One region of the Alkalibacterium indicireducens genome, then DNA from elsewhere that is predicted to be linked to it. Evidence: riboswitches for the same ligand, from Rfam matches in the RefSeq annotation. Region 1 holds a riboswitch; each other region holds the start of a gene.

What was found. Region 1 has a riboswitch for thiamine pyrophosphate ahead of thiT (energy-coupled thiamine transporter ThiT). Riboswitches for the same ligand answer to the same signal wherever they lie in the genome.
Region 2: linked by a shared signal. The riboswitch ahead of thiM (hydroxyethylthiazole kinase) and the one ahead of thiT (energy-coupled thiamine transporter ThiT) in region 1 are both predicted to bind thiamine pyrophosphate.
Region 3: linked by a shared signal. The riboswitch ahead of ABFX15_RS09690 (YkoF family thiamine/hydroxymethylpyrimidine-binding protein) and the one ahead of thiT (energy-coupled thiamine transporter ThiT) in region 1 are both predicted to bind thiamine pyrophosphate.

The regions. Positions count from the first base shown of each region.
Region 1 is NZ_BAAADA010000078.1:4,879-9,412, forward strand. It holds gene cls (cardiolipin synthase) at 1-1,137, opposite strand, end outside; gene thiT (energy-coupled thiamine transporter ThiT) at 1,228-1,794, opposite strand; TPP riboswitch at 1,885-1,990, opposite strand; gene ABFX15_RS04970 (ribonuclease J) at 2,017-3,699, opposite strand; gene ABFX15_RS04975 (biotin--[acetyl-CoA-carboxylase] ligase) at 3,870-4,534, shown strand, end outside.
Region 2 is NZ_BAAADA010000003.1:53-4,216, forward strand. It holds gene ABFX15_RS00370 (SDR family NAD(P)-dependent oxidoreductase) at 94-681, opposite strand; gene thiE (thiamine phosphate synthase) at 795-1,439, opposite strand; gene thiD (bifunctional hydroxymethylpyrimidine kinase/phosphomethylpyrimidine kinase) at 1,436-2,251, opposite strand; gene thiM (hydroxyethylthiazole kinase) at 2,248-3,054, opposite strand; TPP riboswitch at 3,144-3,240, opposite strand; gene ABFX15_RS00390 (2-hydroxymuconate tautomerase) at 3,370-3,549, opposite strand; gene ABFX15_RS00395 (glycine cleavage system H family protein) at 3,606-3,962, opposite strand; gene ABFX15_RS00400 (arsenate reductase family protein) at 3,952-4,164, opposite strand, start outside.
Region 3 is NZ_BAAADA010000172.1:878-5,411, reverse strand. It holds gene ABFX15_RS09700 (ABC transporter ATP-binding protein) at 1-918, opposite strand, end outside; gene ABFX15_RS09695 (ECF transporter S component) at 911-1,498, opposite strand; gene ABFX15_RS09690 (YkoF family thiamine/hydroxymethylpyrimidine-binding protein) at 1,498-2,124, opposite strand; TPP riboswitch at 2,166-2,270, opposite strand; gene ABFX15_RS09685 (GNAT family N-acetyltransferase) at 2,366-2,884, opposite strand; gene ABFX15_RS09680 (AAC(3) family N-acetyltransferase) at 2,918-3,724, opposite strand; gene ABFX15_RS09675 (hypothetical protein) at 3,811-3,957, opposite strand; gene ABFX15_RS09670 (hypothetical protein) at 4,002-4,130, shown strand; gene ABFX15_RS09665 (glycerate kinase family protein) at 4,202-4,534, opposite strand, start outside.

The DNA.
Region 1 (4,534 bases):
AGTGGCACGATAAATAAATGGATGATCCGGCTTGTTAGGTATCATCACTTTCACTTTGATGCCTGACAGGATGGCTATTTTGATTGTTTCCATCAATGCTTCATCAGGAATGAAATAAGGTGTCTGGATCAAAACGGATTCTTTAGCCATACTGATCATTTTGATGAACCCTTTCTTGATGGCATGCATCTCATTGTCCGGACCACTGGAAACGATCTGCATATCTGTAGACCCTTTTAGACTTGAAAACGGGAAATAAACTTCCCCATAGTTTACTTGCTTGTCTTTAGATGATGCGTTCCAGTCCATTAAAAATCGAGTCTGCAGAGTAAGCACACCATTTCCCTCTATTCTTAGATGGGTATCTCTCCAGTAGCCCATTTTTTCGTACATACCCAGATAATCATCGCCAACGTTAAATCCTCCAGTGTAGCCGACTTTTCCGTCAACCACTACGATTTTCCGGTGATTTCTATAGTTTAGACGCAGGTTGATCAGGAAAAATTTCGAGCCGAAAAACGGTTCAGCATGGCCGCCGTATGTTCTCAGTTTGTTGAAGAAATCTTTGCCCAGTACTCGGGCACCAACCGGGTCGTACAATACTTTGACCTCAACTCCCTGTTTCGCTTTTTCTTCTAGAGCCCTCAAGAGTCTCAGACCTATATTATCCCCTCTAAAGATATAATACGTCACATGAATATGATGCTCTGCTTTCTCAATATCTCTTATGAGCTGGTCGAATTTTTCCTCTCCATCACTTATAATTCTTACTTTATTGCCTTTTGTTAAAACAGCCTGATTACTTTCCAGAAATAAACGGACCATTTCAAATGTCTTATCCTGATAATTTGATTCAGGAACATCAAGGTTCTCTGATTCGATCAGACTCTTCTGTGACTCGACCAGCTGAGGCATCCCGATGCGGTCCTGACTTCGAAGATCAAAAATAGATTCCTTTGATATTTTTCTTCCTAAAAACAGATAGATCACAAATCCGAAACCTGGCAGCATCGTAATGACCAGCAGCCAGGCCCAGATCGCTGCGATGTCCCGTTCCTTTTCTTTAAACACAGTAAATATGGCTAAAGCCGAGTTCAGAAAAATAAACCCCCAGAAAATCGTGCTTAAAATCGTCATACAGGTCTCCTTCATACACTAAGGTAATGTTATTTATCTTAGTGTACATTAGCCTGTAACCTCCTGTCCACTATCTTAAGCCGGCAACAGTTATTTCCCTTTAGGAACAAAAATCAGTGGAGACCGGTCATACAGCATCAGCAATACGATCATGGTCACTAAGGCGGTCGAGATCATACTCAGACCGTTCATGACTAGAGAAAATGTAAAGGCACTGAGTCCCCATAAAGCATAGTCTCCCCAGAATATCCAGCCGGCTATAAAGTGCCAGAAATACCGAGCGGCAGCTCCAACTAGAACAGCAGCGACGATAGTCATGTTTACCCGTTTTCCTTTCTGGTTTCTGATCCCCTCAAGAATGTCTTTGGAGTAGAATCCGGCCAGCCCAATGCTCGCATAGGTGATTGTGTATTCAATAATGACTTGATACACATTCAGCATGTATACCGATCCTGTAACAAAATGAAGGATCCCCCATAAAAAACCGGCAAATATCCCTGGCCCCAAACCTCTTCTGATAGCGTAGAAAGTCAACGGAATCATGCCTAAGGAAACACTGAATGACGACCCTATTCCTGAGGGAATCCAGGAGAGCACCATCCCAAGTGCGGCAAATAAAGTCCCTTCAAGATAGATCCTCAACTGTCTGTTCTGCATAAAAAAATCTCCTCCTCTAGTTAGTTTACTGAACTAGGGAAGGAGATTATGACATTTATGAGAGCGCGCTTGTGCCTACTCTGATCTGTCGATCTCAGTTAAGTACTCTTCCTGCGCACGTATGAACGTACAGGTTCTAAGGGTCTGAACTCACAGTTCACTCTCAGCCAATATATTGACTCCCCTAGTACAGTATCTGATATTTAATTATATACAAAATAATTATCTCGTAAAGCGTCTGTTCTGATTGACTTCCATAATTACTGGAAGAATGATCGGTCTTCTCTTCGTTTTCTTGAACAGGTGGTTATTCAGGCCTTCACGAATATCCTGTTTGATTGAACCCCAGTCAAAATCGTTATGCTTGAGATTTTTTTTGACTATACTCTTCACTATTTCCGTCGATTCATTAATCAGATCCTGACTCTCTTTTACAAATACAAATCCGCGCGTAACGATATGAGGATCAGACACGATACGCTGCTTTTTACGGTCGATTGTAACTACTGCAACGAAAATACCATCTTCTGACAACAGACGTCTGTCACGCAAGACAATGTTCCCGATATCACCGATACCTATCCCGTCGATCAGTGTATTATCTGCAGATACCTGTCCGCTTTGTGTCATTTTATTTTTAGCATAGCTAACGACGTCACCATTACTCAAAATAAAGATATTCTGATAAGGGATTCCTGTCTCATTTGCCAGGTCTGCATGGGCAGCAAGCATTCTGTATTCACCCTGAATCGGTATGAAGTAAGTCGGTCTCAGCAGGTTGATCATCAGCTGCAGATCATTAGGCGTCGCATGCCCGGACGCTTTCAGTCTGCTGGATAACTTGACTACTGTCCCACCGGCTCTATAAATCAGGTTTTCTGTCTCAGCTACCATGACTTCCATTGCTGTAGATGGGCTGGTAGCAATAAACACAAGATCCCCTTCTTTGATGTTCACCTGATCATGATTAGATGTAGCCATACGGTTGAGTGTTTTGATTGGCTCACCCGCTGATCCCGTTTCGAGAACCAGAATTTCGTCGTCATCATATTTATCGATTTTACTGATAGGTTCAATCAGATGTTCATCAGGCAGTGTCAGCTTGTCAAGATCCATGGCTGTTTCTAGAATAGCTTCCAGGTTCTTTCCAGTGATGAACACTTTTCTACCTGAACTGTGCGCCGCATTTAAAACCTGCTGAATTCTTAAAATATTGCTTGCTACTGCAGCCACGATAATCCTGCTGCTGGTATCCTGAAAGATATCAAGCACTTCTTCCTGGACTTTTTTCTCAGACACATTTTCAGTCTGACTTTCTGCGTCCCCAGAATCACTCAGCAGGGCCAGAACGCCTTCTTTACCTAAGTCTGCGATCTGAGAAAGATCTGTTCTGTACATGTCCTGAGAACTCTGATCGAACTTGAAGTTCCCGGTGTAGACAATGTTTCCTTCTTCTGTATGAACGGCGATTCCCATTGAATCTGGAATCGTATGGGTCGTACGGAAGAATTTGACTGTTGTTCCATTAAAGTCGATTTCAGTGTGTTCATCGATCACATGATAGTCATCGAAGGATGTCGACAGATTAGACTGACCCACAAACAGCTTAGCTAAAGCTATAGTCAGCTCTGAACCGAATACAGGAACATTAAATGTATCAAGGAAATAAGGCAGTGCGCCAATTGCATCTTCATGGCCATGAGTCAGAAAGACTCCGGTAATTTTGTCTTTGTTTTCTTCAAGATAACTGAAATCAGGAATGACCGCATCGATTCCGAACAGTTCATCTTCAGGATACATCAGTCCACAGTCCAAGACGAAAATATCGTCTCCAGATTCCAGTACATACAGATTTTTACCATTTTCTCTTACTCCTCCAAGAGGAATAATCTTTATATTACTCACAATCTTCCACCTCTAATACGCTTGTTACAGCATTTGATTTTATAGTTTATTTCACCTATGTACGTTCGCCCGTTATGTGCTTAACAGTTTCAGTATAGCATAGATATAGGCAAATGCCTACTTATCAGGTATACTGACCTTAATTAACTAATTTTAAAAAGGAGTCTCTCATGTCACTAATTTCTTCTTTTATTGCTTTACTTAAAGCAGACTATCCGTCTTTCGTTTCTTTTGATCTCGTCAGTAAGACCCTTCACATAGAGACAGAAGAGATAAATCAGCTTATAAATGATGCTGAAATGCAGGGCTACTCGATTCAGACTGAACAGGACACTTGCAGACTGACACTCCCTCTAGTCAGTAAAGAGTCTGTAGCGGAAAACCTGCAATCTTATTCTATCGGGCGATCGTTCCAGTTCTTCGACAGAATCGATTCGACAAATACCTATGCTTTAAAAAACCTTCAAGAACTGGCTCATGGGTCGGTCATCCTGACTGATTATCAGTACAAAGGAAAAGGCAGGCTGGGCCGTTCCTGGCATACTGATCTAGGAAAATCCGTTGCCTTGACTATCGTACTCAAACCAAAATTCGACAATCAGCAGGCTGTCCTTCTGACTCAGCTGACTGCTGCTGCTCTGGTCAAAGCACTTGAACCGGACTGGTCTGCTTCTATCAAGTGGCCAAATGACGTTCTCATCGACGGCCGTAAAGTGGCTGGCATTCTGGTCGAATCCCACTTCAGCGGATCAGAACTGACCGGCATCGTGATTGGGACGGGAATAAACACGAATCTGTCCATAGAAGAACTCCCTGAAGAGTTGAAAGCTAAAGC
Region 2 (4,164 bases), on a different contig from region 1:
TTCAAGCTATCGCTTGACCGACATTCATCCCCCACTTTCACTGGTGCTTCGTACCCATACGTTTAGAAGTGGGAGACTTCTTTCGGAATAACGTTAAACGATTGCTATAAAGAAAAGAACTGTATACGGGCCAATACCCAGTACAGTCCTTTGAATCAAATAACGTTCTGAACGCAGCCCTTCAGTCATCAGCTTGACGGCTGCTTTTGATGCACCGTTAATCGACTGTCCGGGTACCGGCAGAAAGCCGCCCATACTTGCTACATTCAGTATATGTGCTTCCGGTCGCTTAAGCAGCTCCGGAAGAAAACTTTTCACCATGTATAATGTTCCGTAGAAGTTGACATTCATGACCTGCTCGATTTTATCGTAACCTAAATCGTTGACGTCAATAAAGGGCTGGATGATTCCTGCATTGTTTATAATGCCGTCGACCGTCCCATGAAATTCTTTTACCTCATCCACCAGTTTTTCAATGGCTTCTCTTTCCGTTATATTCACGACATGCGTTGAGATCTTTTCCTTTGATTCCGGAGCCAGTCTGGCCGTCTCCTGTACTGCTTCCTTGTTGATATCGACCGCTGCTACTCTTGCTCCTCGCTTGGCAAGCTCAAGCACAAGTTCCCTGCCCATCCCGGCCCCTCCGCCTGTCACGACGATTGTTTTTCCGTTTACCTTCATAAGTACCCTCCTCATTATTGTATTCGCTTTCATTATGCAGGATACACAAAAAGAATTGTAGAATCTGTTCAATATTTCACTACAGATTCACAATTCTTTTTTTATTTAATCACTTATTTTTTTAATCGCTGCACTGCATCTATTACTGAAACGGCTCGTGTGATAGACGACACGACCGCTACCCCATCGACTCCTGTTGCCCAGACGTCTCTAACATTTGAAGGGTTGATGCCGCCAATTGCCACAGCAGGAAGGTGATCTCGTCCAGTCATCGCGTCCTTGATACCTTTCAGACCGATTACGTCTTCATGGTCCTGCTTGGATAATGGCGTGAAAGCCGGACCGATCCCTGCGTAATCCAGTCCACTGATTGTCTCTGCTTCTTTGAATTGTGAGACATTATTGGTAGACAAGCCTATGATAAATCGGTCTCCCCATTTTGAAATCAGATCTTGAATCGGATAATCCCCCTGACCGACATGGATCCCGTCAGCCTCCAGCTTGAGGGCAAGGTCGACATCATCATTAACTATGAATGGTACATTATACTGTCTACACAGAAGCTGACAGACCTGTGCCATTTTCACCCGAGCAGCAGGGGCAGTTTCCAGGCTGTCTTTTCCTTTTTCTCTGAACTGAAAACAAGTTATACCTGCCTGAAGAGCTTCCTCAAGGGTATGGATGAGCGACTTTTCTTTGCAGTCCTGCGTGCCGGCAATAAAGTAAATTTCCAGCATAGCTTTAATATCTCGTGTCATTCGTGTTCCTTTCTGTATGCCCAGTGATTCGTCGGTCCATGTCCATGTCCGATACCCAAGTGACTCCTGATTGCAGCCTGGATAAATTTCTTAGCTGTTCGTACGGACTCTTCCACTGAATGCCCTTTTCCTAACTCTGCAGCAATGCAGGCAGCAAAGGTACAGCCAGTTCCGTGGGTTTCTTTCGTATCGATACGTTCTGAACGCAGCCATATCTGTTCACCGTTTTCAAGCATCAGCAGATCATCTGCATGGGACTCGTCCACTGCATGTCCTCCTTTTATGACAATATTTCTACACCCTTTTTCCTGCAATCGTTCGGCTGCCTTGACCATATCTTCTTTTGAAGAAATGGACATGTCAGCCAGTGCTTCTGCTTCAGGAATATTAGGTGTGATCACCATAGCGAGAGGAGCCAGGATTTCCCGCATGACAGAGATAGCACTCTTTTCCATTAATGGATGCCCGCCTTTAGCAATCATCACAGGATCAATAACTAGAGGAATAGACGCCACTTCTTTGTGTACTTCAGCTACTGCTTTCATATACTCCCCATTGACCAGCATTCCTGTCTTGATTGCAGCGACATTAAAATCAGACAGGACCGACGTCCACTGCTGCTTGACCATTTCGATCGGTACAGGGTGAACGCCCTGTACCCCAGTCGTATTTTGAGCTGTTATAGCCGTTATCACTGACATGCCAAAAACGTCACGTTCCTGAAAAGTTTTCAAGTCCGCTTGTATGCCTGCGCCTCCGCCACTGTCACTTCCTGCAATAGTCAGCACTTGTGGTATTTTACTTTTACTCATTGGATTATCCTTTCTATTCGTGTGTGTTTAGTCAGGTCGTCATCTGTTAGACTATGGAGCACATCGATCAGTGCCGCCCTGAAACTTCCCGGCCGATTTATGTTCGAGTCCGCCGCCCTCTCTCCAGCTATCCCGAAAGCGGCATGAGCAAGTACAACTCGACTGAGCATGTCAGATTCATCTACTACTCCAAGGAAAGCTCCGATGATTCCGCTCATCATACAGCCACTTCCAGTGATCTTTGCCATCAGCTGATCGCCATTCGAAACAGCAAATACTCTTGTGCCATCTGTGACAATATCCGTCTTTCCGGATACAGCTACAATACAGTGTCTTTTCTTAGCCAAGCTGACTGCAACATCCACTGGCGAGGTGGCTTCATCTTTGGAATCCACTCCTTTTGACTGCCAGCTGACACCGACTAGAGACGCAATTTCTGATGCATTGCCTCGAATCACCGTCATGTCAACATTTTCAAAAAGTTTTTGAGCTGATTGTTTTCTAAAAGTCGTTGCTCCGACACCAACAGGATCCAGAATGACCGGTTTGCCTTGAGCGTTTGCCTGTCGTCCGGCCAGAATCATGCTTTCCAGTGAATCAGAAGTCAGTGTACCCATATTAATGACGAGGGCCTCGGCCATACCCGTTACTTCTTCGACCTCTTCTTTTGCAATTGCCATAATGGGTGACGCACCAATGGCCAGCAGCACATTGGCAACATCATTAGCGACAACCTGATTAGTGATCGTGTGTACCAGCGGATTCTGGTCTTTAATGTGTAAAATAGCATGGTCAGAATTCATCTTGACCCCCCTGTTTGTGTTATGTAGACAAAAAATCTTCCACCAGGCACGTGGAAGATTTTAGTATAGTCAAGCATTCGTCTGTCTCCTGCTTGAAACATACATCTCCCTTCGCTAGCATTACCTAGATCAGGTCATGGGTCAGGTCTTACCTTTCTCAGCCTTTAAGCTCCCCTGATGATATCAGACTTCATTACTACCAGTTTATCATAGTTTCGGTAAACAGACTAGGAAACCCTATCTAAGCTAGCTTCTGAATTTTAAAATACACTTATAGAAAAGAGAGCACAGATCCTGTCTGCGCCCTCTAACTTATTATCCGTGGTATTCGCCTTTAGTAGCAATGTTTTCCTTATTTATTTCGTTGATGATCACAGTCACTGCTTCTTTAGGTGCACCCGTATGGGTCTCAACTGCTTTTACAACGTCTCTGATCAGCCCTTCTTTCTGTTCTTTAGAACGGCCTTCAATCATTTCTACATGTACGATCGGCATCTCATCTGCCTCCTTTCGCTTGTTTAATGCGCATCACGATCCAGCAAGATTTCAGCTTATTCAGCAAAAGGATCTGTATTAAGCGAATTGAACACTGAATCATCAATGTCTGTTACCAGAAGCAGCCAGTTATCCTCTTTGTCAGATGAGTTCAGTAAGTCAGGCTCATCTTCAACTTCAACGTGGACTTCCTTAACTGTCACGTCAAAAGGTATTGTCAGCTCAGTCACTGCTTTAGCCCCTTCAGCATTGATAATGGCCTCTCCTGCTTTCAGATTCCCAGGTTCTGTACTGATTTCCACGAACATGACTTCTCCTAAATCGTCCTGGCCCTTTTCGGATAGACCGATGCGATAATCTGATGGCGATAATTTCTCGATCCACAATCCATTAGCGTGATATTTAATTGACATCTTTCTGCTCTCCTTTACTCCAGACACGTTCGTACTCATCGATTTTAAAGCCTGATGTATATGTGTCTCCTTCAATGGCAAACGGTCTTTTGACTACCATCCCGTTTGAGGACAGCCACTCCGCTGCTTCTTCTACAGACATTTCCGGAAGTTTTTCTTTAAGGTTCTGTTCTCTGTAAACATTTCCGCTCGTATTAAAAAA
Region 3 (4,534 bases), on a different contig from region 1:
CCCGATTAAAGCAGTGAGAGAGCCTTTTTTGAGTTCAAAGCTGGCTTCTTCTATCAAGGTGTGAATTCTGGTTTCTTTTTTGAAAAAAGAACGGCGCACGGTTTCTTCATAGAAAACTGATACATTGTCCAGTTCCAAAACAGATTCGTCCGACTGAACCGGCTTTCTATTCAATTCAAGCTCATCAAGCCAGATGCCTTCAGCCATCAAGCGTCTGATTCGTGACTCTTGATCTGCCAGTTCGGACAAATCGGTCAGCTGCTGCTTAGCATCCATCAGAAGCCAGCGGTCTACATCAGCCCATCTTTTGACATGATGATCGATTATGAGAACCGCTTTACCACTGGCAGTCAGCTCATTGATGTAGCTCATGTAAGTCTCAACCGTTTCATCGTCCATGTTGGCAAAAGGTTCGTCCATAATGAAGAGCGGCACGTCAGTCAGCGAGGCACAGATAAAGGCGGCTTTTTGCAGTTCCCCGCCGGACAAATCATCAAAGGAGCGGTCCAGCAGATTTCTCAGACCGAATAGTGCGGCCTTCTGCTCAATCACCTGATTTATCTCGCTTACAGCTTTGCGTTTGTTTTCCAGACAAAAGACCATTTCCTCTCTCAGCGTCCGCATGGAAAAAGACAGCCGGGCATTCTGGAAGATTGTCTGTACTTTATCTGAACGCTCGACTACCGACAGTCTGCTTATGTCCTCTCCTTTTATGGCAAGTCGGTCAACAGCCTGCTTTCCGCCGTATTCGGGATAATACCCATTTATCAAGTTAGCCAGGGTGCTTTTCCCGCTGCCGCTTCTCCCGCAGAGAAGGACGGTCTCACCCGGTTGAATATCAAGACTGACTTGGTCAATCAGCTGTTTTCCGTCTATTTCAAATGTCAGATTCTTTATGGATAGAACGGGTTCATTCAACGGCGTCACTTTCTTTCAGGTTATGATTCAGTACACCGGCTTCATTAAGCTTGTCACACAACCATTTTGCCACGAAACCGGTGAAAAACAAGGCGCTCGACAGACGAATGACGAAAATCGACAGGACGATACCCCAGTTCATAGCCAGATAGTTGGCTCTGTACCCTGTCCAGACAAAGGACAATAGTGTGGTGATTACGGCAGCCAGCATCGATACTTTGTAAGTGTATTTTTCATAGCGAGTAGCGAAGAAGGCCAGCTCGACACCCATGCCCTGAATAAAAGCAGAGATCAGTACGATTGCTCCGAACATATTGCCTAAAAGGATTTGCACGAGTGCAGTGGCCACTTCAGTGACAACACCGACTACCGGCTTTCTAATCATGTAGGTCGTGACAAGGGCTGCCGAGTACCAGATACCATAAAAGGGTTCATAGCCGAGTATGCCGAGTCCCATCGGTGTCAGTACAGCAGTCAAAGCAGTTCCCGCATATACAGCCATTAAAAAGACAATCCCAAAAACGACGGCAATCAAAGACATCAACAAATAGTCGCGAAGACTTAATGGTTTTCTGTTCATTAGATTTCTCCCTCCGGTACGTTACAGTGCAAGGTGAATTGACTGATGTAGTGACTGACTTCACTGCCGACTGTGTGCGACACATATTCCAGATAGTCGAAGACATCCTGTGCGCTGCCACCCAGATTCGTTCCGTAATGACCAGAACCTGTCACCACACCTCTATCGATCCCTTCGTTGACGACCTTGGCAATAGTTGCCATATAGTTGTCAGAGCCCATTGGGTAAAGGGCAAACTTCCCGATTACCGGAAAATCGATTGCTTCTGTTTCGGCCTGATTGACTCTTGGATCGTCAAGTTCCAGTGTGTAGTCACTGTCCGTATCTCCGGGACACCCTTTTGAAATAGTCGATTCGAGAGTCATATGAACCCCTTCCTTGTAGGCATACAAAAAGGCAGCCTTCAGTGCATCGAATACCGCTTCTTCTTTCCCACGGTAAACTGTTGAAATATGGTCGGTCTGTGCCCAGACTTTCGATAGATCGACCTGCTTGATCGCACCTAAAATGATCGATTTGAAATCGTCACTCATCGGCGATAAATTGAAACGTGCGCCTGTAATTTCCAAAGTGGAACCAGGCTTTCCGACTGAACAATTTCCGTAGTTGACATAGTTTTTCTGCATGAAAAAAACTCCTCCTAACGAAAAAAAACCATAGGAAAGAGCCATAATATATAAGATACTTCCTACGCAGCCATTACGCTGATCAGGTTACTGGTCTGATATACATCACTCTCAGCCTCCAATTCGAGACTCCCAGGATCTTCCGTATTTAATTTTGTTGTACCACAATGACTATACCAATTTGACGAACAGAATACAATACATTTTTAACTGCTTTCATCTGTTTTCTGCCCCCCCTTGTCTAACTGAGGCTTTTAAGCATAATCCAGTCCGTCTGCTCGTCGTTCCCCATGAAAAAGGAGTGACTCCCTACTTTCTTGAATCCTTTGGCTTTATAGAATGCTTTCGCAGGCTCGTTATGTTCCCAGACACCCAGCCAGATGCTCGTGCAGCCCTGTTCTTCAGCTGTCTCGACTGCCTTGTTTAAAAGACTCGTCCCCAACCCTCTGCGCTTGAATCCAGTACGGATATAGATCCGTTCGATTTCCAGTCCATCAGGATCGATGTCTTCCGTTCTCGCTTCTCCTGCATTCAGTTTCAGATAACCGGCCAGTTCATCGTCTGCATATAGAAAGTAAAATCGTGACCCTTCTGTGGCGAGCTCCTGACTCAGCTTCTCTTTTGTACAGGCTTTGGACAGGTAATCTGTCATGTTTTCTTCTGTGTTGTCTTTTTCGAACGTATCTGTAAAGGTCTCGATACTGATAGCCTGAAGGGTATCCAGATCCTCTAGTCCAACCAATTTAAAATACGTGCTCATTCGGTTCTCCCCTTTTGCTTAAGAAGTTTATGTCTATTTTCTAAGTGCCGTAAAGTGTCTGGTCGACTGATCGACCGCATCTCTGACCCGGTAAAGTCTGGCTTCTGCTTTGCCTATTTTTCCGATTGTAACTAGACCATTTTTCTCGAGCTCGTTTCCAATGGCACTAAACTGATATTCATCCAATTCGATGTCGTCATATGTCCGCCAGACTCTGATACCTTTTTCCAGGATGGCTGTCCCTTCAGGTTTGAGTGTCGGATTCGGTGCACGGTATTCGCCTAAGTGCATGGCCGTTGAGGTGTCATAATCCGTTCCGACTGCCAGAATCAGGGCATTCTCGTCATAAAGTTTTTTGAGCGGCGAGCCTTCACCCAGTCCAAAGTTCAGAGAGTGACCTGACGTGAGTTGATCAGCGTTCTTTCCCCAGGCTGTAAAAGAGACTGCCGGATGACTGCTTCTTCTGACATTCGGATACGAACGGAACAGATTGGCCACTACACCCATATACGGGCAAGGTGTCTTTTCGGGATCAAAGGCCGGCATCGTTTCGCGAATGGTGTCCCACCAGCTTTCAGGGACTGGCGGATACTGCCATTTTGACGGCTCGCTCCAGTCACCCGTCTGAGACGGCATGACCAGCGTCCCTTCTCTTTCATCGATTACCGTCATCAACGCATCAACGAAGGCCTGGGCTCCCCCATTTACCCAGCCGACTTTTGACAATGACGTATGAACAAGGACTATGGCATCTTTCTTCAGCCCTAAATTTATCATGTCCTCCGCTAGTGACTGCACGGTGTGTGGCCATGCCGTATTTTTGATCAGTTCTTCTCCCATAGGGACCACTTCCTTCATCTGCTCATTTATGTATGAAAAAACGCCCGAACACATCGACCGGTCCAGGCGCATGATTCTTATTCAGTTTAATCTTCTGACGGCACGATTTCAATGGTTTCTGATGCCAGCTGCAGCTTATTATCAGAGGCCTTGATCCGTCTGAGAATGGTCCGGAACAGCTCATCTCTGACTTTTCGTCGTTCTCTCGTTCCGACAATGTACCTCAGGCTCACTTTTACCCAGTTGTCATCAAAAGAGACAAAGACCTGTGGCTTGAGTGACGTATTCTCAATTCTATACGATCACACCGGTTGTCATCACTAATTCGGTTGATTATCAGGACATTTTGAATCTTACAAATCTAGATGTCGACTTTGGCGACAAGATCATTCGTGCCATGCCTTAATAAAAATTGACAGGCAAAAGCGGATCGCTTCCTTGATGGGAGAAGCGGTCCGCTTTTTTCAGTTATCTGAATCAGGTTGCATCAATGAGTTTAAAGGCACGCCTGACTGCTCGTTCCAGTAGCTCAGGTCCTTTGTCCATCGCTTCTTTCAAAGTCATCGGTGCGTCCACGATCGGCAGGACAGCTTGGATGTGCTCTTCAGGAACATCTGCCAGACCTTCTTCGATTTTTCCGGCAAACAGAATCACAGGAACCTCATCCTCCCGGCACATGCGGCTGATCCCTACAGGAACCTTACCTTGGAGAGACTGGGTATCGAATTTTCCTTCTCCAGTAATTACCAGATCTGCATCATTTAAAAGTGCCTTGAAGTTGCCTCTATCAGCCAATAGAGTCAGGCCGCT